3 regions of the Nocardia sp. NPDC059229 genome follow, and region 2 is predicted to be linked to each of the others. Evidence: riboswitches for the same ligand, from Rfam matches in the RefSeq annotation. Region 2 holds a riboswitch; each other region holds the start of a gene.
What was found. Region 2 has a riboswitch for S-adenosylmethionine ahead of ACFXHE_RS10545 (bifunctional o-acetylhomoserine/o-acetylserine sulfhydrylase). Riboswitches for the same ligand answer to the same signal wherever they lie in the genome.

Region 1: it holds a riboswitch for S-adenosylmethionine, as region 2 does, so the genes downstream of both, ACFXHE_RS15240 (aminotransferase class V-fold PLP-dependent enzyme) here and ACFXHE_RS10545 (bifunctional o-acetylhomoserine/o-acetylserine sulfhydrylase) in region 2, are expected to answer to the same signal.
Region 3: it holds a riboswitch for S-adenosylmethionine, as region 2 does, so the genes downstream of both, ACFXHE_RS28950 (amino acid ABC transporter permease) here and ACFXHE_RS10545 (bifunctional o-acetylhomoserine/o-acetylserine sulfhydrylase) in region 2, are expected to answer to the same signal.

The regions. Positions count from the first base shown of each region.
Region 1 is NZ_JBHZAK010000005.1:378,697-388,143, forward strand. It holds gene ACFXHE_RS15215 (2-oxo-4-hydroxy-4-carboxy-5-ureidoimidazoline decarboxylase) at 1-75, shown strand, start outside; gene ACFXHE_RS15220 (YbaK/EbsC family protein) at 116-589, shown strand; gene ACFXHE_RS15225 (flavin reductase family protein) at 667-1,215, shown strand; gene ACFXHE_RS15230 (LysE family translocator) at 1,229-1,867, opposite strand; gene ACFXHE_RS15235 (heme oxygenase (biliverdin-producing)) at 2,021-2,680, opposite strand; SAM riboswitch class IV at 3,232-3,345, shown strand; gene ACFXHE_RS15240 (aminotransferase class V-fold PLP-dependent enzyme) at 3,402-4,715, shown strand; gene ACFXHE_RS15245 (hypothetical protein) at 4,732-4,920, opposite strand; gene ACFXHE_RS15250 (DUF2752 domain-containing protein) at 4,939-5,391, opposite strand; gene ACFXHE_RS15255 (hypothetical protein) at 5,519-6,061, shown strand; gene ACFXHE_RS15260 (TetR family transcriptional regulator) at 6,131-6,760, opposite strand; gene ACFXHE_RS15265 (SDR family oxidoreductase) at 6,909-7,697, shown strand; gene ACFXHE_RS15270 (diacylglycerol kinase) at 7,723-8,787, shown strand; gene ACFXHE_RS15275 (nucleoside deaminase) at 8,863-9,360, opposite strand; gene ACFXHE_RS15280 (hypothetical protein) at 9,360-9,447, opposite strand, start outside.
Region 2 is NZ_JBHZAK010000003.1:374,764-384,210, forward strand. It holds gene ACFXHE_RS10525 (tRNA (cytidine(34)-2'-O)-methyltransferase) at 1-393, opposite strand, end outside; gene ACFXHE_RS10530 (DUF3017 domain-containing protein) at 432-749, shown strand; gene ACFXHE_RS10535 (hypothetical protein) at 837-998, opposite strand; gene ACFXHE_RS10540 (homoserine O-acetyltransferase) at 1,178-2,296, opposite strand; gene ACFXHE_RS10545 (bifunctional o-acetylhomoserine/o-acetylserine sulfhydrylase) at 2,338-3,687, opposite strand; SAM riboswitch class IV at 3,784-3,895, opposite strand; gene ACFXHE_RS10550 (TetR/AcrR family transcriptional regulator) at 3,908-4,618, opposite strand; gene ACFXHE_RS10555 (MFS transporter) at 4,757-6,250, shown strand; gene ACFXHE_RS10560 (NADP-dependent isocitrate dehydrogenase) at 6,604-7,821, shown strand; gene ACFXHE_RS10565 (FAD-binding oxidoreductase) at 8,214-9,447, shown strand, end outside.
Region 3 is NZ_JBHZAK010000014.1:122,681-132,127, forward strand. It holds gene ACFXHE_RS28920 (methyltransferase domain-containing protein) at 1-314, opposite strand, end outside; gene ACFXHE_RS28925 (HhH-GPD-type base excision DNA repair protein) at 391-969, shown strand; gene ACFXHE_RS28930 (hypothetical protein) at 1,087-1,782, shown strand; gene ACFXHE_RS28935 (hypothetical protein) at 1,940-2,659, shown strand; gene ACFXHE_RS28940 (hypothetical protein) at 2,863-3,558, shown strand; gene ACFXHE_RS28945 (flavin reductase family protein) at 3,702-4,250, shown strand; SAM riboswitch class I at 4,353-4,445, shown strand; gene ACFXHE_RS28950 (amino acid ABC transporter permease) at 4,454-5,350, shown strand; gene ACFXHE_RS28955 (amino acid ABC transporter ATP-binding protein) at 5,347-6,111, shown strand; gene ACFXHE_RS28960 (ABC transporter substrate-binding protein) at 6,139-7,116, shown strand; gene ACFXHE_RS28965 (GNAT family N-acetyltransferase) at 7,113-7,631, shown strand; gene ACFXHE_RS28970 (LLM class flavin-dependent oxidoreductase) at 7,628-8,698, shown strand; gene ACFXHE_RS28975 (ABC transporter substrate-binding protein) at 8,695-9,447, shown strand, end outside.

The DNA of each region.
Region 1 (9,447 bases), on a different contig from region 2:
GAGGAGCTGGCCCCGATCGTGCGCGACCGCCTCACCGAGCTGCTGGGCCCGGAGGAGGGCTATCCCGACTATTGATCCCCGGCACATCCACCGCAATCGCTCTACCCTGGTTGCCATGCGCAGGTCCCTGCCACCGGTCGCGTCGAAGGTCTCCGACACCTTGATCGCGCGCGGCCATCACGGGGTGATCATCACCCAGCCCAGTCCCACCCACACCGCGCAGGAAGCCGCCGACGCGCTCGGCGTGACCGTCGGGGCGATCACCAAATCGCTGGTCTTCCTGCTCGACGACGATCCGGTGCTGCTGCTGGTTTCCGGTGCGCACCAGGTGCATCTGAGCCGCACCGGGGAGCGCCTCGAGGGCACGCTCTCCCGGGCGCCCGCGGCCATGGTCCGCGAGGTGACCGGGCAGCCCATCGGGGGTGTCGCCCCGCTCGGGCACCCCACCAATCTGCCGACCTTCGTCGACACGGCGTTGTCGCAGTATCAGGAGTTGTGGGCCGCGGGCGGGCATCCGAACACGCTGTTCCGCACCACCTTCGGGGAATTGGTCCGGATCACCGCGGGCCTGGCCATCGATGTGGACTGAGCGCCACCTACAGGCGTGGACCGGGCAATTCCTTACAGGGTGGAATAACCGGGCGTTCGACCACGTAGTTTCGTGACGTGAGCGATTCCCCGACGCCCGGCACCGAGCTACACGTGCCCGACGATCTGAGCGGCATTACCGCGCAGCAGTACCGCGCCGCCATGCGGCACTATCCGGCCGGGGTCACCATCGTCACGCTCGAGTCCGACCAGGGTCCGGTGGGCTTCACCGCCACCTCGTTCGCCTCGCTCTCGGCACAGCCGCCGCTCATCTCGTTCAATATCGCCGAGACCTCCTCCAGCATCGAGGCCATGCTGCGGGCCGAATCGCTGGTGGTGCATTTCCTCGGCGAGCATCAGAAGCATCTGGCCCAGCGGTTCAGCCGGACCGCCGAGGAGCGTTTTACCGACCGGTCCCTGTGGACGACGCTCGGCAGCGGCGAACCTGTGCTGCACGGCACTCCCATCTGGGTCCGCGCCACGGTCCATCAGCTCCTCCCGATCGGCGACCACACCCTGGTCATCGGCCTGGTCACCCAGGTGAACGACAACACCGAGAACTCCCCGGCGGTCGGCCCGCTGGTGTATTACAACGGCGCGTACCACCGCGCCGAGATCGCCGACTGACTCAGGCGCCGACTCAGGCCGCGGCCGAGGCCGCCGTGCCGATGCCCAGCGCCGCCAGGATCGCCGCGCTCGCCTGCTCCAGCCGCACCCGGACGCGCGGCCGTCGCAGCAACTCCACCGCCCGCGCGGCCGCCACTGCCAGCAGGATCATTTCGATTGCCGCGACACTGGATTCGATGGCCCCGAGCGTGAGCGTGTTGAGGAATGTCACCCGGGTCAGGAACTGCGGCAGTACCGCGAGGTAGAACAATCCCACCTTCGGATTGAAGACACACGACAGCAATCCAGCAGCGAACGCCGAGCGCAGCGACGCCGGCGCACCCTGGGCCGGCGCGACATCCGCCCCGCCGGCCGCCGCGCCGGGCCCGCGCCGATGCGCCAGCAGCGCCCGAACGCCCAGGTACACCAGGTAGATTCCGCCGATCACCTTGAGCGTGCGATACGCGGTCGCCGACTGCTCCAGCAGCGCCGCGACCCCGGCCGCGACCACGGTGGCCCACACGATCCCGCCGAACGCCGAGCCCACCGCCGCCGCGATTCCGGGTCGCGATCCGGCCATCGAGAATCGCAGTACCAGAAAGGTATCCGGCCCCGGCGTGAGCGCGAGCAGCACACACAACCCCACGAAACTCAGTAGCAGCGGAAAACTCATGCCCTCCATGGCAACCCATCACCGTGGCCCGGCGCAAGGGTGAGATCGCTGACCCTGCCCCCGACGAACAGGGTCGACGACGCCCCGCGGAAATGACGAAGGCCGCCGCCCCTGTCGATCAACGGGGGTCGGCGACCTTCGGGGTTGCGAGTTTCAGTTCCGCGCGCTGAATTCCGCACCCAGCTCACGGAACAGATCAGTGTTCATCGTGAACGCCAGTCGCGCCTCGTCGAGTACGCGATCGACCTCGGGGCCGTCGAGGGGAAGCTGGTCGAGGGCCTCGCGGTAGTCGCGCTTGAACGCGGCCGGGTTGGCGATGTCCTCGAAGACGTAGAACCGCACGCCGTCGCCCTTCTTGGGCAGGTTCCACAGCTTCTCGGCGGTACCGCGAATGACCTGGCCGCCGGAGAGATCGCCCAGGTAGCGGGTGTAGTGGTGGACGACATAGCCGGCCGGCCAGTCGCCCGCACACTCCTCGATGCGGGCGGCGTAGGCGGTGGTGGCGGGCAGCGCGGTCAGTTCATCGCGCCAGTTCGCGCCGCCGAGGTGGGCCAGGTCGCCCTCCAGCGCGGCCAGCCGCGCCAGTTCCGGTTTGACGAACGGACCCGCGACCGGGTCGGAAGCCAGTGCGGCGGAGTGCTTTTCGAGGGCGGCGTAGACGAACCAGAGCTGGGCGGTGTACCGGTAGAAGGCCTCCACCCCGAGCTGCCCGCCGAGCATGTCGCGCATGAACGTGGAGTGTTCCGCCTCGTTGTGCTGCTGCTCGGTCGCGGTGCGGATGAGCGTCGAGAACGGGGTGCTGGTCTCCAGCATGGTCGGGCTCCTCGTGGTCAACTCGGGGGCACACCACTTTGGCTACCCTAACTTCGACTCGACCATACGCCCCAGCAACGTTCGCGCGATTCGAACTTTGCGGCCCACCCGATCCAACTTTCGGACGATTTTTCCGAAACGGATGTGCCGTACGCCACACCCCCTCAGGTCCGCTGCAGCTGCTGAGGCGCGGGCCTCGACACCCGCGCCGGCCGAGTCCGGCTATCGCGCCGAGTCGACGACCCTGTTCCTCTGGGAGGGCGTGACCCAGTACCCGACCGAGCGGGCCGTGCGCGCCACCTTCGCGGCGCTCGCCACCGCGCCCGCGGGCTGCATCCCGGCGGGGTGTCCGGACTGCCGCCGAATACGGCTGGCGCGTGCTCGAACAGGTCGGCTGCGCGGAATACAGCGCTTTATCTCACCCGCCGGCCGGAGCGGCGAACGGGTTCCGGACCTCGAACGATGCGTCTGGGCCGGGCAGGTCCGACCCCGCCGGGCCGCGCCGGTCAGGGTTGACAAGCCCGCGAGCCGTCTGCCAGTCTCTGCAATCAGGTCATGAGTACCAGCGTGAAGCCCCGGCTTGCTGGTCGGCAACCCTCCTCCGCGGTGGGGTGCTCCGGGTGACGACCGGGCCGACGCCCGACCGGGCGCGGCAAGCGCGGACTCTCGATCGATTCCTGTTTTCCCGATCGCGTGTCCATGAACCCGACGGGATTTCGTGATGACTGCTATCGCCGACCAGACCTGTGCCGCCCTCGCCACCGTCTCCGGCTGTGACCTGCGGGTCCCGCTGGTCCAGGGCGGGACGGCCGGCTACGCCAACTTCGACTACGCCGCCAGCGCACCCGCATTGCGGCAGGTCACCGACCGGGTCGCGGACCTACTGCCCTACTACGCCAGCGTGCACCGCGGCGCGGGTTACGCCTCCCGGGTCTCCACCGACTGCTACGAGTCGGCCCGCGGTTCGGTCGCCCGCTTCCTGAACGCGGCCGAGGACCAGGTGGTGGTGTTCACCCGCAACACCACCGACTCACTGAACCTGCTCGCCGCCTGCGTGCCCGGTGACACCGTGGTGCTGGACGTCGAGCACCACGCCAACCTGCTGCCCTGGACCCGGCGCGGCCGCCGGGTGGTTCCGGTCGGGGACACCATCGAGGAGACCATCCAGCGCTTGGTCGCCGAGCTGTGCTCGAAACCCGCTGCGCTGCTGGCGGTTACGGGCGCCTCCAATGTGACCGGCGAACTGCTGCCGCTGGAGCGGCTGGCCTGGATCGCCCACCAGTGCGGCACCCGCATCCTGGTGGACGCCGCCCAGCTGGCCCCGCACCGCCGAATCGACCTGCGCACCACCGGCATCGACTACCTGGCCTTCTCCGGCCACAAGACCTACGCCCCGTTCGGCGCGGGCGTGCTGGTCGGCCGCCGGGACTGGCTGGACGCGGCCGAGCCCTACCTGGCCGGCGGCGGCGCGGTGCGCGCGGTGAGCACCGAGGGCGTCGAATGGGCTCCCGCCCCGCAGCGCCACGAGGCCGGTTCCCCGAACGTGCTGGGCGTCGCCGCCCTGGCCGCGGCCTGCGACGCCCTCGCCGAGCTGGACGAGACCACCGTGATCGAGCACGAGCAGTACCTCACCCACCGCCTGCGCTACGGCCTGAAAACCGTTCCGGGCGTGAACTTCCTGCGGATCTGGCGCGACAGCACCGACGCGGTCGGCATTGTCGCCTTCACCGTCGACGGCTTCGAGCCCGGCCAGGTGGCCGCCTACCTCTCCGCCGAGCACGGCATCGGGGTGCGCGACGGCCGCTTCTGCGCTCACCCGCTGCTGTCCCGCCTCGGTGTCGATGCCGCCCTGCGCGCCAGCATCGGCCTGGGCACCACCGCCGCCGACGTCGACCGCCTTGTCGAGGCCATCGCGACCCTGGTGGCGCGCGGCCCGGCGTGGAATTACGCCCGCACCGAAGGACATTGGAACCCGGTCCCCGAGACCCGTCCCTTCGGCAGTTCGGCCGAGGGTGGGGCTGCCTGCGGTTTCTGAACCGGCCGGGAACCGGTCAGGGCACCATGTAGCGGGCCGCGAGCACCTCGACGAGTGGATCGTCGTCGGCCACCGCGTCGAGCACCTCGAGGTCGTCCTGGACGGAGAGCTGCCGGGTGTCCTCCTGATCGGGGTCCGGCGGCCCATCCTCTTCGAGCTGCCGGATCAGCTTCTGCCGCACGCGCTCCTTCAGCGAATCGCTCATAAGCAGAGCATGCCCCGCCTAAACCGGCGCGATCCAACTACCCCACGGTGTGTTCCGCACAACCGTGAAGACCAGGAGAAATGCCAGGGCCACCCACACCGCGTACCTGGGCAGCACCTGCGGTAGTCGCGGCGGCACCGGATTGCCCCGCCACCCGCGCACCACCCAGGCGCCCCACCAGGCGATGAAGCCCAGTGTCAGCGGGAGCAGCAGCACATTGCTGTGGATGGCGTCGAGGATCCGGCCATCGGTGAGGTTGTGCAGCCCGCGCAACCCGCCGCAACCGGGGCACCAATATCCGGTCAGTTCGTAGAACGGGCACACCCCGTAGGCCCCCTGCACATGCGGATCCCGGAAGTGCAGCAGCGCCAGCCCGCCGGCCACCGCCCCACCGGTCAGCAGCGGTAGCCCGACGCCGAGCCACCGCGGCCGGGCGGGCGTTTCCATGACTACTGCTGCCGTGGTGTCCACGACCATCAACGGTAGCCGCACCACCACCGCCCTGCCAGGTCGCACCGAACTTCGCACCGGGGAGAAGTCGAGCGTGCTTGGGTATGCTTCCCCAGCAATCGTTTTCGAGTTCGGGGGAATTCCACTCATGTCACAGCCACAAGGTGGCGGCCGGGCACGCGGCGCGATCGCCGTGGTCGGCGCCATCGTCGTGATCATTGCCATCAGGGTCGGTGTCAACGTCGTCGACCGGGCGTTCGGCCTCATCGGCCTGCTGGCCGTCATTCTCGTCAGCGGCGGCGTCTGGTTCGCGCTCAAGAAGAAGCGGGAGAACGAGCAGACCGCCGCGCCCATGTACACACCGGCGGGGTACACACCGGCGCCGAGCCCCTACGACCAGGCGAACACCCCGGTCAACGGCTACCCCGCACCGATCGGCTCCTTCCCGCCGCCGACCGGCGCGCCGGATCAGGGCTACCTGCCGCCGCCCAGTGGTCCGGCCGCGCCGGGCGGAGCCCAGGGGTTCGCGCCGCAGGGCTACCCGGCTCCGCAACCCCAGCAGGGTTACCCCGCGCCGAACCAGCCCGGCTATGCCGCGCAGCCATCGAATCCGTATGCGCCGCAGGGCTACCCGCCGCCGTCCGGCGGCTACCAGCAGCCGCCGAACTACCCCCAGCCGCACCAGCGCTAGTCCACCGCGCTCGGTTTCCGAACGGCCCGTACCGGATTCGATCCGGGGCGGGCCGTTCGCGTTCCGGCGTCAGCGAATCGGCGCGCGCTCCACCACCGGCGCGGTCAGCACCCCCGCGAGCATGTCCACGATCTCCCCCCACGCCGTCACGTCCCCCGCGGCCACCCGCCCGGCCTCCACGGCCCGCTCGTGGTCGGCCAGCAAGGCGAACAGCACGGTCGGCAAGGCGCGTAACCGCCGCAGCCGCAACCGTTTCGGCAGGTCGGTGAGTTCCCGCTCCAGCTGCTGCATGATCACCCGCACCGAGGTGCGCCGCGCGGATTCCAGATTGGCCGCGTCGGTGACGGCCCGATGGGTGTGGATCTGTTCGAGGAACCGCGCGTAGTGATTGATCCCGTGCCGGTCGCTCAGCTCGAGCATGGGAATGACCAGCGCCTCCAGTAGGTCGTGCACGCCGGTCGCACCCGTTCCGGCCTGTTCGGCCAGCAGTTCCAGCCGCCGCACCTCGAGGGTGGCGAGCCGGTGTTCGACCACGGCCTCGATGAGTCCGTCGCGGGAGCCGAAGTGGTACTGGATCGCCGAGTTGTTCCGCTGTCCCGCGGCTGCCGCGATATCGCGCAGCGGTACCGCCTGCCCCCGCTCGGCGATCAGCTGCTCCGCCGCGAGAATGATGCGCTCGCGCGCTTCTGTCACTGCCATTCGGACACCGTCACTGCCACCTGTCGATCCTTGCCACAGTCTGCACTGTAGCGTTCACCAGCGGATAAAGAACTTCTCCTTGACGATTAAGAATAAATGCTTAAAGCTGCTTGTGACTGTCGTCACTCCCAGAAGGACTGAATTCGCGATGATCCTGGACACCTTCCGACTGGACGGCCGCGTCGCCGTCGTGACCGGCGCGGGCCGCGGCATCGGCGCCGCCACCGCGCTCGCCCTCGCCGAAGCCGGTGCGGATGTGGCGATCTCGGCCCGCACCGCCGCTCAGCTCGACGAGGTGGCGGGCAAGATCCATGCGCTCGGCCGCCGCGCCATCACGGTCCCCGCGGACCTGTCGGATCTTTCCGCCGTCACCGCGCTGGCCGAAACCGCCGCCGCCGAACTCGGCCGCATCGACATCGTGGTCAACAATGTCGGCGGCACCATGCCCAACACCTTCCTCACCACCACCCCCGAATTCCTCGAGGAGGCATTCCGTTTCAATGTCTCCACCGCGCACGCCCTCACCCAGGCCGCGGTGCCGCACATGCTGAAGAACGACGGCGGCTCGGTCGTCAATATCTCCTCGATGATGGGCCGCTCCCCGGGCCGCGGCTTCCTCGCCTACGGCACCGCCAAGGCCGCCCTCGCGCACTGGACCCGGCTGGCCGCCGCCGATCTGTCCCCCCGCATCCGGGTGAACGCCATCGCGGTCGGCTCGGTGCTCACCTCGGCGCTGGAAGTCGTTGCGCAGCAACCGGAGATCAAGCAGCAGATGGAGGACGCCACCCCGCTGCACCGGCTCGGCGAGCCCTGGGAGATCGCCGCCGCGATCGTCTACCTGAGCTCCCGCGCGGGCGGCTACATCACCGGCAAGGTGCTCGAGGTGGACGGCGGCATCGCCGCACCCAACCTGGACCTTCCCATCCCCGACCTGTAATCCGCCGCGCCGCAGGAGTTTTCCCATGAAGTACCGCGTAGTCCAGTGGAGCACCGGCAATGTCGGCCGCCGCACCCTGCGCTCCATCATCGCGCGCCCCGAGCTCGACCTGGTCGGCGTCTGGGTCTCCAGCGCCGCCAAGGCCGGCAAGGACGCGGGCGAGCTGGCCGGTCTCGACCGCGAGATCGGCGTCACCGCAACCCAGGACGCCGAGGCGCTCCTGGCGCTGAAGCCCGACTGCATCGTCCACACCGCCATGGCCGACGACCGCCTGATGGAGGCGGTGGAGGATCTGAAGACCTTCCTCCGCGCCGGCATCAATGTCGTCTCCAGCAGCCCCGTCTTCCTGCAATTCCCCTACGGCACCCTCCCCGACGAGGCCATCGCCCCGATCGTGGAGGCGGCCAACGAGGGCGGCGCCTCCCTGTGGGTGAACGGCATCGACCCCGGCTGGGCCAATGACTGGCTGCCGCTGCTGCTGTCCAGCGGCTCCGAGCGCATCGACAAGATCATCTGCTCGGAGGTGATGGACTACTCCACCTACGACAACCCCAAGGTCCTGTTCGACATCATGGGCTTCGGCAGCGCCCTCGACGACTTGCCGCTGCTGCTCCAGCCCGGCGTCCTCACCCTCGCCTGGGGCAGTGTCATCCGCCAGCTGGCCGCCGCCCTCGACATCGAACTCGACTCCGTCACACAGCATTTCGAGCGCCTGCCCGCGAGCGAAGAGCTGAAGGTGGGCAGTCGCACCATCGCCGCCGGCACCGCCGCCGCTCTCCGCTTCCAGGTGCACGGCATCAGCAAGGGCCGCGAGGTCCTCACCCTGGAACACACCACCCGCCTGCACCCCGACCTCGCCCCCGACTGGCCGCAACCGGCCGGAAAGGGTTGCTACCGAGTCGAAGTCAAGGGCGAACCCGACTACCTCCTCGACCTCCAGCTCTACAGCAACGGCGACCATGCCGAAGCCGGCGTCGTCGGCACCGCGGCCCGCCTGGTCAGCGCCGTCCCCGCCGTGGTCCAATCCCGCCCCGGCCTGCTGACCGCCATGGATCTCCCCCTGACCACCGGCCGCGGCCTGGTCTCCTGATCCCCCGACGACAAAGGTGAGGGCCGACAACGGCCCTCACCTTTTTCGTCGGCATCGTCCGGCAGGTCGCCGCTGTCATGACGATTGATCACCGCCCTCGCGTTCCCGAAAGAGCTTGTACACCGCGATGGCGTCATCGCGCGGCTGGTAGCGCATGGGCAGACGCCGCTGGTCCCAGGGCTTGGCGATCTCACCATAGAAAGTGCTGGGTTCGAAGTACTTCTCGTTTCCGCCGGCCATATATGGCGCGCAATCCTCGCGGGTGGCCAGAAAAACGACCTGATCGGGCGCGCAGAGATACAGCGCCGCCAGACACATCGGGCACGGATGGGCGATGGCGTACACCGTGCATCCGGTCAGGTACTCCGTGCCCAGCTTCCGGCACGCCTCGCGGATGGCGCGAATCTCCGCGTGGTCGGTCGGGTCGTGAGTCGCCGGGACGCAATTCCTGCCTTCGGCGAGGATTTCACCGTCCTTGACGACGACGGTCCCGAACGGCAGTCCGCCCTCGGCGACGCTGGTACGCGCGATCTCGATGGTGCGCTGCACGAAGTCCCTGGTCGAAGCTGTCATCAGCCGACCGATTCCGGGCGAATCACCGCGCCCGCGGCGACGTCTTCCATCCGCGCCGGGCCGGTTCCCTTGGCCGGGTCCGTCTTC
Region 2 (9,447 bases):
CATCGAGCGCCGGCCCGGCAGCATTGGGATGCGCAGCTGCTCGGTGACGCGGGGATCGGCGAGCACCTCCTCGGGCAACCCGGTCGGCTCGGGCCCGAAGAGCAGCACATCGCCCGAGCGATAGGCGACATCGGTGCTGTGGGTGGTGGCCGTCGCGGTGAAGGCGAAGACCCGCTCGGGCCGAATGGCATCCCACGCGGCGGCGAGACTCTTGTGCACGGTGACGACGGCCAGGTCGTGGTAGTCCAACCCGGCCCGGCGTAGCTTCGGCTCGGATAGGTCGAAGCCGAGCGGTTCGATCAGGTGCAGTTCGCAGCCGGTACCGGCCGCCAGCCGAATGGCATTGCCGGTATTCGGGGGGATGCGAGGTTCGAAGAACACGAGATGGAACACGGGCTCCAGCATCGCAGAGGGCCGGATAAGCTCGTCCGGTGACTCCAGCCCATGCCGCACCCGAGAGCCGTAGCAGTCGTGCGGGGGAGTTCGTCCGGAACAATCTGCCCATACTGCTGGTAGCGGCGGTGCTGGTGGTGGCCGTGGTCTTCCTGGCCTGGGACCGCTGGCGGCGCGGCACCTTCTTCTTCGGCGGCGGGACGCTACTGGCGGCGGCACTGCGGCTGATTCTGCCGACCGACCGGGCCGGTCTGCTCGCGGTGCGCAGCAAGGGTTTCGACGTCGCCTGGCTGACGGTGCTGGGCGGCGCGATCATTGCGCTGGCCGCGACCATCAGCAGCCTCGGCGTCACCTAGACCGCGCCGAGGTCGGGGCCGCGACCGGAGTCGCGGCACTGAATGTTCGATCGGGGGTGGCCGCGAACCCGCGGCGCTGGGGGATTGCTAGACCGAGGTTATGCGGCGGCCGAGCTCACGGCGCAACACTTCCTGGTCCGGGAGTCTGTGCAGGACACGGAGTATGGCCGGGCGAAGTTCACGCTGCTCGTCCTCGGAGAGCAGATCGACGAGATCGCGTAGATCCATGTCATCGAATGCGGCGGTCATGCCTGAATACATTACGTGTGCCGAGCCTCGCGCACACGTATTCCGGGCCGCCGGTTACGGAGGTGTCATGTGTGCGAAACCGGAAGCGCGTCACGGCAATTCGCGCGAAACGGACACGATACGCGAGGTAACGCGCCTCCGGTGAGGCAGCGGAGATGCAGCGGACGGGCAGCGTTGTTTCAGCGGTCCGACTCGCGCTGGGCGCGGGCCAGATCCATCGTCTCGAGCATGAGTTTGCCGACCGCCTCGGTCTCGGTCAGAAATCCGTCGTGGCCGTCCCGGGACCGGATGATCTCCAGCCCCTTGGAACCGGGCAGCAGATCGGACAGCTCCTGCAGGGTGCGCAGCGGGAACAGCCGATCCGAGTCCACCCCGCCGACCACGCACGGCACCGGCGTGGACCCCAGCGCCGCCGCGATACCGCCGCGGCCACGGCCCACGTCGTGACGGTTCATGGCCTCGGTGAGCAGCACGTAGGTGGCCGGGTCGAACCGCGAGATCAGCTTGTCGGCCTGGTACTCCAGATAGCTCTGCACCGCGTAACGCCCACCCGCCCACGGGTCCTCATCGCCCTGGGCATGGTTCTCGAACCGGTGGTCGAGCTCGAACTCGGTGCGGTAGGTCAGGTGCGCGATGCGCCGGGCGATGCCCATGCCGGTCATCGGGGCGCGCCCGGTGCCGTGGTAGTTGCCGCCCTGCCAGTCCGGATCGGCCGTGATGGCGGCGATCTGGGTGGTCTGGGTGCCGATCTGGTCGGCGGTGCCGCGCGGGCCGACCGCCAGCACCAGGGCCGCGCCGACCCGCTCGGGCCGGGCGACCATCCATTCCAGCACCCGCATGCCGCCCATGGAGCCGCCGACCACGGCGGCCAGGCGGTCGATGCCGAGCAGGTCGAACAGCGTGATCTCGGCGGTCACCTGATCGCGGATGGAGATCTCGGGAAACCTTGCGCCCCAGGGCTTTCCGTCCGCGGCCAGCGAGGACGGCCCGGTGCTGCCCTTGCAGCCGCCGAGCACATTGGTGGCGATGACGCACCACTCGCGGGTGTCCACCGGCGCGCCGGGACCCACGATGCCGTCCCACCAGCCGGCCTGGCCGTGGTGCACGTCGGCGGGGCCCACCACGTGCGAATCACCGGTCAGCGCGTGCTCCACGAGCACCACGTTGTCCGCGTTCGCCGATAGTTCGCCCCACCGCTGCACAGCCAGCGTGACATCGGGAATGACGGCTCCGGTCTCGAGCTCGATATCCCCGATGGCAATGCTGCCGAGCGTCCCGTCGGGCGGCGGCAGCAGCAGCTCCGCCGCGTGCCGGGACGTGCTCGATTCGATGTTCACGGTCAACTTGCCGCCGCCGTCAGTCCGGCGCGCAGATCCGCCAGGATGTCGCCGATCCCCTCGATACCCACGGCCAACCGGACCAGACCAGGTGTGACACCGGAAGCGAGTTGCTCGGCGGGCGTCAGCTGGGAATGCGTGGTGGAGGCCGGGTGGATGACGAGCGAGCGCACGTCCCCGATGTTAGCGACATGGCTGTGCAGCACCAGCGCCTCGACAAACTTCTTGCCGGCGTCCACGCCGCCGGCCAGCTCGAAGGAGACGATGGCGCCGACGCCCTTGGGTGCCAGCTGTTTGCCCCGCTCGAACCACGGGGAGCTGGGCAGCCCTGCGTAGTAGACCTTCTCGACGCCGGGCTGCTCGGCCAGGAACTCGGCCACCGCCTGGGCGTTGGCCACGTGCCGCTCGATGCGCAGACTCAGCGTCTCGATGCCCTGCGCGATGAGGAAGGCGTTGAACGGCGACACCGCCGCGCCCAGATCGCGCAGCAGCTGCACCCGCGCCTTGAGCGCGTAGGCCGGCGCGCCGAGATCGGCGAACACGGCGCCGTGGTAGCTGGGGTCCGGGGTGGTGAAACCGGGGAAGCGGGACTCGCCCGCCGCGTCCCGCACGGTCCAGTCGAAGTTGCCGCCGTCCACGATCACACCCGCGACCGCGGAGCCGTGGCCGCCCAGGTATTTGGTGGCCGAGTGCACGACGATGTCCGCGCCCAGCCGCAGCGGCTGGATCAGGTACGGCGTGGCGACGGTGTTGTCCACGATCAGCGGCACGCCCGCCGCGTGCGCGACCTCGGCGATGCCCGGGATGTCGAGCACCGAGCTGCTCGGATTGGCGACCGTCTCCCCGTAGAACGCCTTGGTGTTGGGCCGCACGGCCGCGCGCCACTGCTCGAGATCGTCCGGATCCTCGACGAAGCTGACCTCGATGCCCAGCTTGGGCAGCGAGTAGTGCAGCAGGTTGTAGGTGCCGCCGTACAGGTGCGGGCTGGCCACGATGTGGTCGCCGGCCTGAGCCAGATTCAGGATCGCGTAGGTCTCCGCGGCCTGACCGGAGGCCAGCAGCAGCGCGGCCACACCGCCCTCGAGCGCGGCGATGCGCTGCTCCACCGCGTCCTGGGTGGGGTTCATGATGCGGGTGTAGATATTGCCCGGCTCGGCGAGCCCGAACAGCGCGGCGGCGTGATCGGTGTCGCGGAAGGCGTAGGAGGTGGTCTGGTAGATGGGCAGGGCGCGGGCTCCGGTGGCCGGATCGGGAGCCTGTCCGGCGTGAATCTGCTTGGTCTCGAAGGACCAGCCGGCCGGATCCAGGGTGCCGTCAGCCGAGACGGCCGCGGGCGCGGTCGAGTCACTCATGTGTTCTGCTCCAAAAACAAGGTCGCCGAATGGCGGAAGTTTGACGTTATCGAGAGGCGAATGGGCTTCGACAACAACACATTTCGGTAGACCTCCTAGTTGCGCTTGCGTTCGGCCTTCGAACGCCCGGTCTGCACCCGGAGCACCCCACCGCAGCTGGAGGGTTGCCGATCAGCAAGCCGGGGCCTTAACGCTGATGCTCTTGACCTGTTGCGCGATTCTAGCGGGCGGACGCCGCTGTTTCGGAAGTGGGGCTGGCCACAGCGGGCCCCGCGCAGGTGCGCACGAATTCGTGATACGCGCCGACCACGGCCTCCGCCATGCTGCGCGGTGACTCGATCAGACGCTCGTCGGCGAAGCCGGAATCGGAGTCCGATTCGGTGCCGGCCCGCATGATGGCGTGGAAGGTGCCGAGCAGCAATCGAACTCGCAGATCCGCGACGGTGGTGCCAAGGCGTTCGGCCAGCACCTGCGCGGTCTGCTCGGTCTTGTTCTCGGTGGCGGCCATGCTGCACGCCCGCACCGCGGCGGTGGACCGGATGATGCGCTGCATCTGCTGGAACCAGCGGAAGGGCAGCGGTTCGTCGTGGTCGACGACGCGGTCCACGATGGACAGGAAGCTGTCCAGCAGCGCTTTCAGCTCGTTGCCGGTGCTCGGCTGCTCGCGCAGCGCGTCCGCGTGTGCCCGCGCCCAGTCGGCGATGGGCGCGATGACGATGTCTTCCTTGCTGTCGAAGTACCGGTTCACGGTGCGCGGCGAGACGTCGGCCGCGTCGGCGATCTGTTCCACGGTGGTGGCGTCGAAGCCCTGGTCGTCGCACAGCCGCAGGGCGACATCGATGATCCGCGCCCGGGTCTGTTCCTTCTTCCGCTCACGCAGGCCCGGCCGGTGACGTGCGATCACACCGAGGTGAGTTGACAACTCCGACATACCTCCATGGTAAGGGTTCGAACGCTTCTCATGTCCCATTATGCCAACTGTCGCAGTGCGACAAATTTCTCTTGACGCCAATTGGCTGCAGGGGTCAAGATGGTCGAGGGTGTCCCGGACCGTCCGTGAGGAGACGACATGACCGCCGCGACCACAACACTCGAAGATCGATCACAAAGCTCGGACCGGCGCGGAGCTGCGCGCTGGTGGGCCCTGGGCGTACTCGCCATGGCCCAGCTGATGGTGGTGCTGGACGCCACCATCGTCACCATCTCCATGCCGTTCGCCCAGCGTGACCTGGGCATCAGCGACGGCGACCGGCAGTGGGTGCTCACCGCCTACACGCTGATCTTCGGCGGCCTGCTGCTGCTCGGCGGCCGCCTCGCCGACTACCTGGGCCGCCGCCGCATGTTCCTGATCGGCCTGGTCGGCTTCGCCGGGGCGTCGGCGCTGGCCGGGCTCGCGCAGAACGGCGCGGAACTCTTCGCCGGGCGCGGGCTGCAGGGCGCGTTCGCCGCCCTGCTCGCGCCGGCCGCGCTGTCGCTGGTGTCGGTCACCTTCACCGAGGCCAAGGAGCGCGCTCGCGCGTTCGGCGTCTTCGCAGGTGTGTCCGCGGGTGGCGCGGCCATCGGCCTGATCGTGGGCGGCGCGCTCACCGAATACGCCAACTGGCGCTGGTGCCTGCTGGTCAACACCCCGATCGCGCTGATCGCCTTCCTGGGCGCGCTCGCCTTCGTGGTCCGGGACGTGCCCGCGCCGCGCTCCGGCGGCTACGACCTGCCCGGCGCGGTGACAGCCACGCTCGGCCTGGTCTCGGTGGTCTACGGCTTCAGCCGCGCGGCCTCCGACGGCTGGACCGCGAGCACCACCCTGGCCCTGCTGGTCGCGGGCGTCGCGCTGCTGGCCGCCTTCGTCGCCATCGAGCGGCGGTCCTCGAATCCCCTACTGCCGCTGCGTATTCCGGGGGAGATCAACCGGGGCGGCTCGTTCCTCGTGGCGCTGCTGCTGCCGATCGCCATGTTCGCCATGTTCATCAACATGAGCTACTACTTCCAGATCACGCTGGGCTGGTCGGCGCTGAAGGCGGGGGTGGCGTTCCTGCCCTTCCCGATCGGCATCGTCGTCTCCGCGGGCGTCGCGAGCGGGCTGCTGCCGCGGATCGGGCCGCGGCCGCTCATGATCACCGGTTCGGTGCTGGGCATGGCCGGGCTGCTGTATCTGTCGCGGCTGAGCTTCGGGGACAGCTACGCCGGGGGCGTGCTGCCGGCAGTGATTCTTATCGCGCTCGGCATGGGCGGGCTGTTCGTGGCCATGCAGACCACGGCGCTGCATCAGGTCGAGGAGCGTGACTCCGGCGTCGCCAGCGCGCTGCTCAATGCCGCGCAGCAGGTGGGCGGCGCGATCGGCACCGCGCTGCTGTCGACGATCGCGGTGCAGGTGGCCGAGCGGTTCGCGAAGAACAATCCGGGCGTCGACCACGTGATGGCCCGGGCCGCGATTCATTCCTATGACATCGCGTTCCTGATCGGCGCGGGATTCTTCCTGGTGACCATTCCGATCATCGCGTTCATGGTGCGGGACAAGCCGGAGAATCTGCTCGAGGGTTCCGAGCACGTGCACGTGGGCGTCTGACCCACCGACTATTCACCCGCGGGTCGCGGCAACATATATCCCGCGGTCCGCGGGTTTGGGGTTGCCGCGGGCCGCGGGTTTTCGCATCCTGGAAAGTGCGTAAAGTCACGCGAAAAGCTACTAATCGGTAACCGCACTGAATCCCGCACAGCGGGGGCCACCCGAGCGGTGAGATCGATAGCAGCAGTACGCTTGTCTTGCTTGACGCCACAGCGTACGTGGACTTGGCACCACAGGTCCCGTGCCGAGCGCCATGCGTATACGTTGTCTGTTGAACAGCTGGGGTCCGCTACAAGCGGTGCTCACCGGCCGTGCAATGGGAGCACCACCTTCCTAGGAGGACACGAAGATCCATGTCCAAGATCAAGGTTGAAGGGACCGTCGTCGAACTCGATGGCGACGAGATGACCCGGATCATCTGGCAGTTCATCAAGGACAAACTGATCAACCCGTATCTCGATGTGAACCTCGAGTATTACGACCTCGGCATCGAGTATCGCGACAAGACCGATGATCAGGTGACCATCGACGCCGCCAACGCCATCAAGAAGCACGGCGTGGGTGTGAAGTGCGCGACGATCACCCCCGATGAGGCCCGCGTCACGGAGTTCGGTCTGAAGAAGATGTGGCGGTCGCCGAACGGCACCATCCGCAACATCCTCGGCGGCACCATCTTCCGCGCGCCGATCATCATCTCCAATGTGCCGCGTCTGGTTCCGGGCTGGACCAAGCCGATCATCATCGGCCGCCACGCCTTCGGTGACCAGTACCGCGCCACCGATTTCAAGGTGCACCAGGCGGGCACCGTCACCCTGACCTTCACGCCCGAGGACGGCTCCGAGCCGATCCAGCACGAGGTCGTCCGCATGCCGGAAGACGGCGGCGTGATCATGGGCATGTACAACTTCAAGGACTCGATCCGGGACTTCGCGCGGGCCTCGCTGAACTACGGCCTGCAGCAGAACTACCCGGTGTACATGTCGACCAAGAACACCATCCTCAAGGCCTACGACGGCATGTTCAAGGACACCTTCCAGGAGGTGTACGAGACCGAGTTCAAGGACGAGTTCGACGCGGCCGGTCTCACCTACGAGCACCGCCTCATCGACGACATGGTCGCCTCCGCGCTCAAGTGGGAGGGCGGCTACGTCTGGGCCTGCAAGAACTACGACGGCGACGTGCAGTCCGACACCGTGGCGCAGGGCTTCGGCTCGCTGGGTCTGATGACCTCCGTGCTGCTCACCCCGGACGGCCGCACCTGTGAGGCCGAGGCGGCGCACGGCACCGTGACCCGGCACTACCGTCAGCACCAGCAGGGCAAGCCCACCTCCACCAACCCGATCGCCTCGATCTTCGCGTGGACGCGTGGCCTGGCCCACCGCGGCAAGCTGGACAACACCCCCGAGGTGATCGGCTTCGCCCAGACGCTCGAGGATGTCGTCATCAAGACGGTCGAGTCCGGCCAGATGACCAAGGACCTCGCGCTGCTGGTCGGCGGCGACCAGGGCTACCTGACCACCGAGGAGTTCCTCGGCGTGCTGGACGCCAACCTGGCTCGCGAGCTGCGCTAGAAGAGAAGTTCCCAACTCTCGGGACTCAGGGGCAAGCCCCTGAAACCCCAAGGGCAAGAGGTTGTTCAGGGGCCACCCCTGAAACCCCAGGAGCGCAAGCTCCCACGCGCCGACGAACGTGAACAGCGCGAAGCGGTGAAGATGGCGGCCGGGACCACAGTCCCGGCCAGGACCATCCACCGCGCCACACGGGCACCTGCCCCCACCGGAACCGGTGGGTGGGCGGGTGCCCGAACTGTTTTCGGGGTTGTCCCGGCCGTGATCACGAAACGTTCACACGATCCTTGTCAGCATGGCCGCGTGTCAACGGGTTAACGCACCCGACCGGACGGTCAATACCCCTGTGACAGACGGGGTTCGGCCGCGGTACGCGCGGCGGCGAAGGAGGAGCGATGACGGCGATCGGTGGCGAGCTGCGCACTGTGGTGCGGGGCCGGGTGCTGGTACCCGGGGACGAGAGTTTCGAACAGGCGAGCACCCCGTGGAATCTCGCCGTGCGGCAGCGGGTTTCGGCGGTGGTGGAGGTCGCGGACGCGGCGGACGCCGCGGCGCTGGTGCGGTTCGCGGCGGCGGCCGAGCTGCCGCTGAGCACGCGGGCGACGGGACACAGCCCCTCCTCGGCGGCGGACGGGACCGTGCTGGTGACGACCCGGGCGCTGGACGGGATCGAGATCGACGCCGCGGCGCGGGTGGCACAGGTGCAGGCGGGGGTGGCCTGGCAGCCGGTGCTGGAGCGGGCCGCCGCGCACGGATTGGCCGGAGCCTGCGGCAGTTCCGCGGTGGTCGGGGTGACCGGGTACACGCTGGGCGGTGGTGTCGGCTGGTTCGCGCGCAGCCGCGGCTACGCCGCGCACGCGGTGCGAGCGCTGGAGGTGGTGACCGCGGACGGCGATCAGCGCCGGGTGACCGCGGACTCCGAGCCCGACCTGTTCTGGGCACTGCGTGGCGGCGGTGGCGATTTCGCGCTGGTGACCGGCATGGAATTCGAATTGTTCGACGCGACCGAGCTTTTCGGCGGCCGCATACTGTGGCCCGCCGAGCGGACCGAGGCCGTCGTCGCGGCCTTCCGGCAGGCTACCGCCGAAGCCGAAGAGGGACTGAGCCTTTGGCTGACTCTCCTGCAATTCCCGCCGTTCCCCGAGATTCCCGAGATGCTGCGCGGCCGGGCCATGGTGGCCGTGGATGTGGTCGCGCTGGGCGCGGTCACCGGTCCGCTGCGGTTGTTCGACGAGATTCCGGGTGCGGTGCTGGACACCCGGCGGCCGCTGGATGCCGCGCAGGTCGGCGGCGTCTGTATGGAGCCGACCGACCCCAGCCCGGCCCGGGTGCGCGGTGAGCTGCTCACCGAGTTCTCCGCACGGGTGAGCGACGCGCTGCTGGCCGCCGCCGCGCCGCAGGGCGGGGTGGGGCCGCTCGCGCTGGTGCAGGTCCGGCACCTGGGTGGTGCGCTGGCCCGGCCGCGCGCCGACGCGGGCTGCGCGGGCGGGATCGCCGAGCCGTACCTGTTGTCGCTGCTCGGCCCCGCGCCGACCGCGGACTTCGAGGCGGCCGTCGTCGAGCGCAGTGACGCTGTGGTGGATGCGCTGCGTCCGTACCTGAGTGGCCGGAAACCGTTCACCTACTTGG
Region 3 (9,447 bases), on a different contig from region 2:
TCGGCGGCGCTGCGCAGGTGCGGGTCGGGTTCGACGCCGAGCGCGGTGCCGGTGGGGCCGACCAGGTCGGCGAAGGTCAGCACCTCCGACCCGGAGCCGGACCCGATGTCGACGGCGCTCTCGCCGGGCCGGGTGGCCAGGGCCTCGTGGGCCCAGGTGCGCAGGCTCCGGATGCCCGGCAGCGCTGCCTGTAGATCGTGAACGTCGACGAGCTGGTCTTGTCCATCGCGGTCGAAACGGTCCGGTCGCAGTCCGGACCCAGCGGCAGGGTGCGCCGCGGCTCGCACTGAAGAATTAGCCATGGTGTCGGGCATGGCCGCAGCCTAGTCCTTCTGCAGGCACAGCGTGACCCGCGTCACCGCGACCTGGGATGAATGGGATGATCGATGCATGGTGAGCCGCACGCTGTGTATTGCGCAGGAATCCGATGCCGACGAGCTGCTTTCGACCGATGATTTCGCCCTGTTGGTCGGAATGATGCTGGATCAGCAGTTTCCGATGGAGCACGCATTCCGCGGCCCGTGGAAACTCGCCGACCGCATGGGCGGGTTCGATATCCACAAGATCGCCGCCGCCGATCCCGAGGAATTCGAGGAGCTGGCCGCGACCCCGCCGGCCATCCACCGCTATGGCCGTTCCATGGGCCGGCGCGTCCAGGAGCTGGCTCGATTCATCGTGGAGAACTACGACGGCACGACCGCGGCGCTCTGGACCGAGGGTGATCCGGACGGCAAGGAAATCCTGAAGCGGCTGAAGAAGCTGCCGGGTTTCGGCGATCAGAAGGCGCGGATCTTCCTGGCGCTCCTGGGTAAACAGCGCGGGCTGACCGCCAACGGCTGGCGCGAGGCCGCGGGCGCGTACGGCGAGGACGGTTCCCGCCGCTCGGTCGCCGATGTCACCGATGCCGAATCCCTCACTCAGGTGCGGGAATTCAAGAAACAGGCGAAGGCCGCCGCCAGGGCGAAGTAACCGATGTCCGATTCGCCCGGATCGAATCAAGCTGGTTTTTAACCTCCAGAAACCTGGGAGGTTGCTTAATGCTTGCCGCCGACAGTTCAGTTCGCGGCAGTGGGAAGCAGTACCAGCATGAAGATGAGGAAATTCGCCGGAATCGCGGCATTGACGATCGCGGCGACCGGCGTGACCGCCGGAACCGCCTATGCCGGTCCGGCCAAGGCCGACGACGGCGCGATCAACTACACGGCCCAGACCACCGATGCCGGCACGGTCATCCGGACCGACGCCGGTTCGATCGTGGTCGAGGACGGCGCGCTGAAGATCAAGGCCGCCAATGGAACCACCGTCGCGGGCACGGAATTGAAATTCCGCGTCGACGAATTCGAGTTCCCGATCGCGGCGCAGGTCAGCGACCGTACGGCCACCCTGACACCGCAGCTCGACGCGGACCACGCCGTCTACAAGCCGGTGGCGCTGCCCTACGAGGACCAGGCCCCCTGGAAGACCCAGTACGACCGTGAGCAGGCCGCCTGGAACCGCCTGCGCGACACCATCAGCCTGGGCGCGACCGTGGGCACCCTGGTCGGCGGCCTCGGCGGCGCGGCGCTGGGCTGCATCGCGGGCATCGGCGTCGGCCTGGTAGCCACCGGTGCGCTGGCCACGCTCTTCGGCGCGGGTCCGCTCGCGGGCTGCGTGGTGGGTGCGGCCACCGTCGGCTTCCTGGGTACCATCGGCGGTCAGTTGTTCATCACGGCTCCGGTGGCGATTGCCGCTGCGGTGCAATACTTCACGACTATCAATCAGCCGTTTACCGCCCCTAAGTAGGCAATTTCGGCAACCGATGGGCAAAGGTTCACCGGCAAGGAACCGACGTGCCACGTTGTGTTTGAAAAGGCCGGTTTCCATCACAGCGTCCCAGGGCTACACCTGACCTTGTTGCCCTGGGGCGCATCCGCTCATCTCAAAGGAATCCCGAATACACATGCGTCTCAAGAATTTCGCCGCGGTGTCCGCGCTCGTGGTCGCCGCCCTGGGCGTCACCGCCGGCACCGTGAACGCGGCCCCCGCCGCTGACAACGCCGCGATCAACTACACCGCCACCAACTCCGAGACCAACACCATCATCCGCACCGATGGTGGCTCGATGGTCGTCGAGAACGGCAACTTCCTGATCAAGGCCGCCAACGGCAACATCGTCGCCGGTATGCCGCTGAAGGTCCAGGTGGACGACTTCACCTTCCCGATCGCCGCGGAGATCTCGGACCACACCGCGACCCTGACCCCGCAGTACGACATGGACCACGCGGTCTACACGCCGGCCAACGTCAAGGACGTCGCCCTGCCGTACGAGGACCAGGCTCCCTGGAAGTCGGACTACGACCGTGAGCAGGCCGCCTGGAACCGCATGAAGGACACCATCGCGATGGGTGCGACCGTCGCCACCCTGGTCGGTGGTCTGGGTGCCGCGGCCGTCGGCTGTGTCCTGGGCTTCGGCGTCGCCGGCCTGGCATCGGCTCCGCTGGCCGCTCTGTTCGGCGCGGGCCCGCTCATCGGCTGCCTCGTCGGCGCTTCGACCATCGGCTTCCTGGGCACCATCGCCGGTCAGCTGTTCATCACCGCGCCGGTCGCCATCGCCGCCGCGATCCAGTACTTCACCACCATCAACCAGCCGCACATCACCGCTCCGGCTCCGGCCAAGTAAGAGCGCGGTTCTATAGGAGCGAGGGGCTCTATAGGCATCAGCTGATACCTCATCGGGACAGCCCGCTCGGCCGTATGGCCGGGCGGGTTTCCCATTTCAACTGTTCATCGCGTCAGCACCCCGGATCCATATCTCGTTCGGGTCGGCCCGTTTCGATCATTCGGTCCACACCTGCGGGCTGTCTGATGAGGAAACAAAGGGAAATGCGCTTCAAGAATTTCGCCGCGACCGCGGCGCTGGTGATCGCCGCCATGGGCGTCACCGCCGGCACCGTCAATGCGGCCCCGGCTGCCGACAATGGCGTGATCGATTACGCGGCAACGACTTCCGACACCAACACCATCATCCACACCGATGGTGGCTCGATGGTGGTCGAGGACGGCACTTTCAAGATCAAGGCCGCCAATGGCACCGTGCTGGCCGGCCTGCCGCTGAACTTCCGGGTCGACGACTTCGAGTTCCCGATCGCCGCGGAGATCGCGGATCACACCGCGACCCTGACCCCGCAGTACGACACGAATCACGCGGTCTACAAGCCGATCAACCTGCCCTACGAGGACCAGGCTCCGTGGAAGTCGGACTACGACCGTGAGCAGGCCGCCTTCAACCGCCTGAAGGACACCATCTCCACCGGCGCCACCATCGGCACGCTGGTCGGCGGTCTCGGCGGCGCGGCCGTCGGCTGCATCGCCGGTATCGGTGTGGGTCTGGTCGCCACCGGCGCCCTGGCCACCCTGTTCGGCCTCGGCCCGCTCGGCGGCTGCGTTCTGGGCGCGGCCACCGTCGGCTTCCTGGGCACCATCGCCGGTCAGCTGTTCGTGACCGCACCGATCGCCATCGCCGCCGCCTACAACTACTTCGTCACCATCAACCAGCCGCACATCGAGGCGCCGAAGTAACCATCGCAAGCATCCCCGACCCCCGTCCGGCGCCGGCCGGGCGGGGGTTTCGCATTGTCCCGCAACGGGACCGCCGCCGCCGACTTGCAATCGAGGTGAACGCAATCCTGTCGTGGCGCGTACGGCGGTGCTGAAGTGGGGCAATGGGCGAGCTGACCTCGATTCACAGCGCGGCTGCCGCGCTCACTCCGGTCGACGGGACCGATCTGCGGCGGACATTTTCGCACTTTCCCAGCGGGGTGGTGGCCGTGTGCGCACGGATCGGCGGGACACCGTACGGCCTGGTGGCGAGCACCTTCGTGCCGGTCTCCCTGGACCCGCCGCTGGTGTCGATCTGCATTCAGTATTCGTCGGAGACCTGGCCGCGGCTGGAGCAGGCGAGCCGTTTGGGTCTGAGCCTGCTCAGCAGCGAGCAGGAGCCGGCGGCGCGCGGGCTGAGCTCGCGGCGGGGAGACCGCTTCCGCAATGTCGACCTGCACCCCGGGAACGGGAACGCGGCGTTCGTCGCCGGGGCCACGGCATGGCTGGAAACCTCGGTGCACGAACAGGTTCCGGCCGGTGATCACGCGGTGGTATTGCTGCGGGTGCACCGGCTCGGCACGCACCCCGATTCCGAGCCGCTGGTCTTCCACCGCAGCGGTTTCCGCGCCCTCTACGACCCGGCCCCCGAGCGCGACGAGGCCGCGGGCTGATTTCCCCGTTTCCACCGGAATTCCGGAAAACGACTGTCATGCAATTGAATTCACGTTGATCGGGACCGGCGACATACGCCGTCGGAATTCGTAGTGTCGTCTACACCATCCAGAGCGATCGAGAGACCCGGCTCGCAGACATCGCAGCAACCCCCGCGCACGTGGTGCGGGTGCTTCCGCCGGGACCGATGGAGGACGAATCCATGAGTACGCTGGCGGCGCCCACGCAGACGGAGCCCGAAGCCGAACACCACGACGGGGATCTACCGGTCGTCCGCGCCCGGCACCCGTGGCGCTGGGTCACCGCGGCGATCGCGCTGGTGCTGGTCGCGCAGTTCGCACATGGGCTGATCACCAATCCGGGCTGGGACTGGGAAACCTTCGCGCAGTATGTCACCGCGAAGTCGGTGTTGTCGGCGCTGAAGGTGACGCTGGAGCTGACCTTCTGGGGCACGCTGCTGGGATTCTTCCTCGGTGTCTGGCTGGCGGTGGGCCGGCTGTCGAAGAACCCGGTGCTGCAGGCGATCTCGTGGACCTATGTCTGGGCCTTCCGGTCGATCCCGCTGATCGTGCAGTTGCTGTTCTGGTTCAATCTGGCCTACCTGTACAAGACGCTGTCGCTGGGCATTCCGTTCGGGCCGGAGTTCGCGCGATTCCAGACCAATGGCGTGATCAGCGGATTCACCGCGGCCGTCATCGGTTTGGCGCTGCATCAGGCCGCGTATTCGGCGGAGATCATCCGGGCCGGGATCATCTCGGTCGACGAGGGCCAGTGGGAGGCGGCCCGGTCGCTGGGCCTGCCGTGGCGGCGGCAGTTCTTCACGATCGTGGCGCCCCAGGCGATGCGCGGAATTCTGCCGAATGCCGCCAACGAGGTGATCAGCCTTTTCAAGGGCACCTCGATCGTGTCGACCATGGCGATTGCCGAGCTGTTCTATCAGGTGCAGGTCATCTACGGCCGCAATGGCCGGGTGGTGCCGCTGCTCATGGTGGCCACGGTCTGGTACATCCTGCTGACCACCGTGCTGAGCGTCATTCAGTTCTCTATCGAGCGGCACTTCTCGAAGGGCCGTCGTTCGAAGGCCGGTGATCGGCGATGACCGAGTTCGCGATCGAATTGCGCGGCATCCGAAAGTCCTTCGGCCGCAATGAAGTGCTCTCGGGCATCGACTTGGCGGTGCGCCCCGGCGAGGTGACGGTGATCCTGGGCCCGTCGGGTTCGGGCAAGTCGACGCTGCTGCGCACGATCAACCACCTCGAGCAGGTGGACGGTGGCACCGTGCGGGTCGGCGGCGAGCTGGTCGGCTACCGGCGCAAGGGCGGCAAGCTGCACGAGCTGCACGAACGCGAGATTCTGCGGCAGCGGGCGCGCATCGGATTCGTGTTCCAGAACTTCAATCTCTTTCCGCACCTGACGGTTCGGGAGAATGTGGCGCTCGCGCCGGTGGCCGCGCAGCGCCGCTCCAAGGCCGAGGTGAACGCCGAGGCGCTCGAACTGCTGGCGCGGGTCGGCCTGGCGGACAAGGCGGACGAGTATCCGAGCCGGTTGTCGGGTGGGCAGCAGCAGCGCGTGGCCATCGCGCGGGCGCTGGCCCTGCGGCCGGAGGTGGTGCTGTTCGACGAGCCCACCTCCGCGCTGGATCCCGAGCTGGTCAATGAAGTCCTCGATGTCATCAAAGATCTGGCGCGCGGTGGTTCGACCCTGGTGATCGTCACCCACGAGGTCGGTTTCGCTCGCGAGGTCGCCGACACCGTGGTGCTGATGGACGCCGGCCGCATCGTCGAGCAGGGTCCGCCCGCGCAGGTGCTGGACAACCCGTCGCACCCGCGCACCAAAGCCTTTCTCGCGCACGTCCTCTGACGTGTTCCCACTAGGTAAGGAAAACCCATGTCCCTGGCGAGCCGTCGCAGACGGACCAGAGTCCTGATCGCCGTCACGCTGCTGAGTCTGCTGGTGGGCGGCTGTGGCAAGGGTGACGGCGGCACCAGTGACACGCGCAGCGTGAACGGCCTTACCTATGACCTGTCACCGGAGCAGAAGGGGCGCATTCACGCCGGCAAGGTGGATTCGATTGCCGCGCAGGTCCCGCAGGCCATTCGCGACCGCGGCACGCTGGTGGTCACCGGCACTGTCGGCGCGACGCCGCCGCTCGGCTTCTACGCCACCGATGATCGCACCGTCATCGGTTCCGAGGTGGATGTCGCCGCGCTGATCGCCGACATTCTCGGCCTGAAGCTGGAGCGCCGGAACGGGGACTGGTCACAGAACTTCGTGAAGATCGACTCGGGCGAGGTCGACCTGTTCGTCAGCAATGTCACGGTCACCGAGGAGCGCAAGGAGAAGTACGACTTCGCCACCTACCGCAAGGACAATATCGCCCTGGAGGTGCCGAAGGATTCGACCTGGACCTATCAGGATCGGAAGTCGCTGGCGGGCAAGAAGATCGGCGTCGGCTCCGGCACCAATCAGGAGCAGCTGCTGGTCGCCTGGAACGACCGGAACGTGGCCGAGGGGCTGCCCGAACTGGAACTCGCCTACTACCAGCAATCCTCGGACTACTACCTGGCGCTGTCCTCCGGCCGGATCGACGGCTATGTGGGCCCCAACCCGGCGGCGCAGTATCACTCCGCGACGACCGGCAACAAGGTGCTCACCACCTGGTCCGGCGCGGGAGACGCACTGCAGGCCGAGATCGCGGCACTCACCCGCAAGGACAACGGGCTCATCGGCCCCGTGCAGCAGGCCATCCAGTACGCCATCGACCACGGGACCTACGAACAGGTCCTCGACCGCTGGGGCCTCGGTAACGAGGCCGTGCAGCAGTCGCGGATCAACCCGCCCGGACTACCCAAGAAGAAGGGATGAGCGTGTCGCGCACCGTATTCCACGTCGCACAGCACGATCCGCTGGCCGCGCCGCTGCTGGCGGAGCTGGCCATCGAATACAGCAGCCGTTACGGCCGCACCCCGGGTGAGGTACACGCGGATCTGACCGGCTATTCGGCCGGCCATTTCGCGCCGCCGCACGGCGATCTGCTGATCGTGGTGGAGGACGGCGAACCGGTGGCGGGCGGCGCCTTCCAGCGCTTCGACGCGGAAACCGCGGAGCTGAAACGGATCTGGACGTCGAGCGCACACCGCCGCCGGGGGCTGGGCCGGTTCGTGCTCGAGCAGTTGGAGGCCGAGATCACCCGGCGCGGTTACCGGCGCATCTACCTGACCACCGGTCCGCGTCAGCCGGAGGCCGTGGCGCTGTACACGGCCGCGGGCTACACCGCGCTGCCGCGCGACATCGTGAAGGAGGTCGGGCACGTGCACCCGTTCGAGAAGTACGTCGCCGCCGGCCGGTGCTCCGGCGACACCGAGGCGGTCCCGGCATGAAATTCCTGCTCCTGACCCTGATCACGCACACCCCGGACCCGGTGACCGGCACTGCCGAGACGCCCCGCCAGCGGTTGCGCCGCGTGGTCGACAGCGCCCGGCTGGCCGAGGATCTCGGGTACGACGGCTTCGCGGTGGGGGAGCGGCACGAGGATCCGTTCATCTCCGCCGCCCCGCCGGTGGTGCTGAGCCATATCGCCGCGGTCACCTCGCGCCTGGCCTTGTTCACCGGTGTCACCACGCTGAGCCTGCTGGATCCGGTGCGCGCGTTCGAGGACTACTCCACCCTGGACAACCTCTCCGACGGCCGCCTGGAACTGATCATCGGCAAGGGCAATGGCGCGGCGCAGGCCAAGCTGTTCCACGTCACCACCGATGATCAGTGGGATCGCAACCGCGAGGGCTACGAGCTGTTCCGCAAGCTCTGGGACAGCGACAGCGTCACCTGGTCCGGCCGCTTCCGGCCGGCGCTCACCGAGGCCAAGGCGCTGCCCCGGCCGCTGCAGCCGCGGCTGCGCATCTGGCACGGCAGCGCGACCAGCCGGGAATCCGCGGATTACGCGGCGCTCCACGGGGATCCGCTGTTCTCGGCGAATGTCACTTATCCGATCGAGCCGTACGCCGAACTGGTGGACCACTACCGGGAACGCTGGGCGGCCTACGGGCACGATCCGGCCGAGGCGCTGGTGGGTGCGGGTACGGCGGGCTTTCTGGTGACCCGGACCTCGCAGCAGGCCGTTGACCTGTATCGGCCGGTCTTCGAGGCCCGTCAGGCCGTGGCCCGGAAGTTCGGCGTACCCATCGTCTTCGAGACGGTGGAGGACTTCGTCGAACGCTCCTCGGCGCTCATCGGCAGCCCGGAACAGGTGCTGGACAAAGTGAGCCGCTATCACGAGCGGTTCGGCCACGAGGTGATCCATCTGAGCGCCGACGCCGACGGCCGCACCGAGGCCCAGCATCGCGAGAGCCTCGAGCTGTTCCAGGCCGAGGTCGCATCCGAACTGCGCCAACGCATTCCGAGCCGCCCGCTGGGCGGCGATCGCTACCTGTCCGGAGACCCCGCATGAATCACCCCCTCGCCGCCCGCGCGACCCGTCCCCTCGCGCTCGCGGGCGCGCTCGCCGCCACCCTCGCGCTGACCGCGTGCGGTGGCGGCGGTGACGCCGGTGGCAATGGCGAGCCGTCGGGCCCGCCGGAGCCGGGCGGCACCCTGCGCTACGGTCTGTCGCTGGCCCCGACCTGCTCGGATCCCGCGCAGTCGGCGACGAATCAGACCATCTACGTGACTCGGCAGATCGTCGACTCGCTGGTCGATCAGGACCCGGAATCCGGCGCGCTGAAGCCGTGGCTGGCGGACACCTGGACCGTCTCGGCGGACGCCAGGTCGTTCACCTTCCATCTGAGAGACGGGATCACCTTCAGCGACGGCACCCCGCTCACCGCGGACTCGGTGCGCAAGAACTTCGATTCGATCGTCGCCCTCGGCGGGGCCAAGGCGCCGCTGGCCGCGAGCTACCTGGCCGGATACACCGGCAGCACGGTGGTGGATCCGCGCACGGTGCGGGTGGACTTCGCAGCGCCGAATGCCCAGTTCCTGCAGGCGACGTCGACGCCGCAGCTGGGGATCCAGTCCGATGCCACGGTCGCCAAGCCCGCCGACGACCGCTGCCTGGGCGCGAATATCGGCAGCGGCCCGTTCACCTACGCGGAATGGAAGCAGAACGCCTCGGCCACGCTGGCCAAGCGCGCCGGATACGCCTGGGGCTCTGCGGTCTTCGCAAGCCAGGGTGAGGCGTACCTGGACAAGATCGTGTTC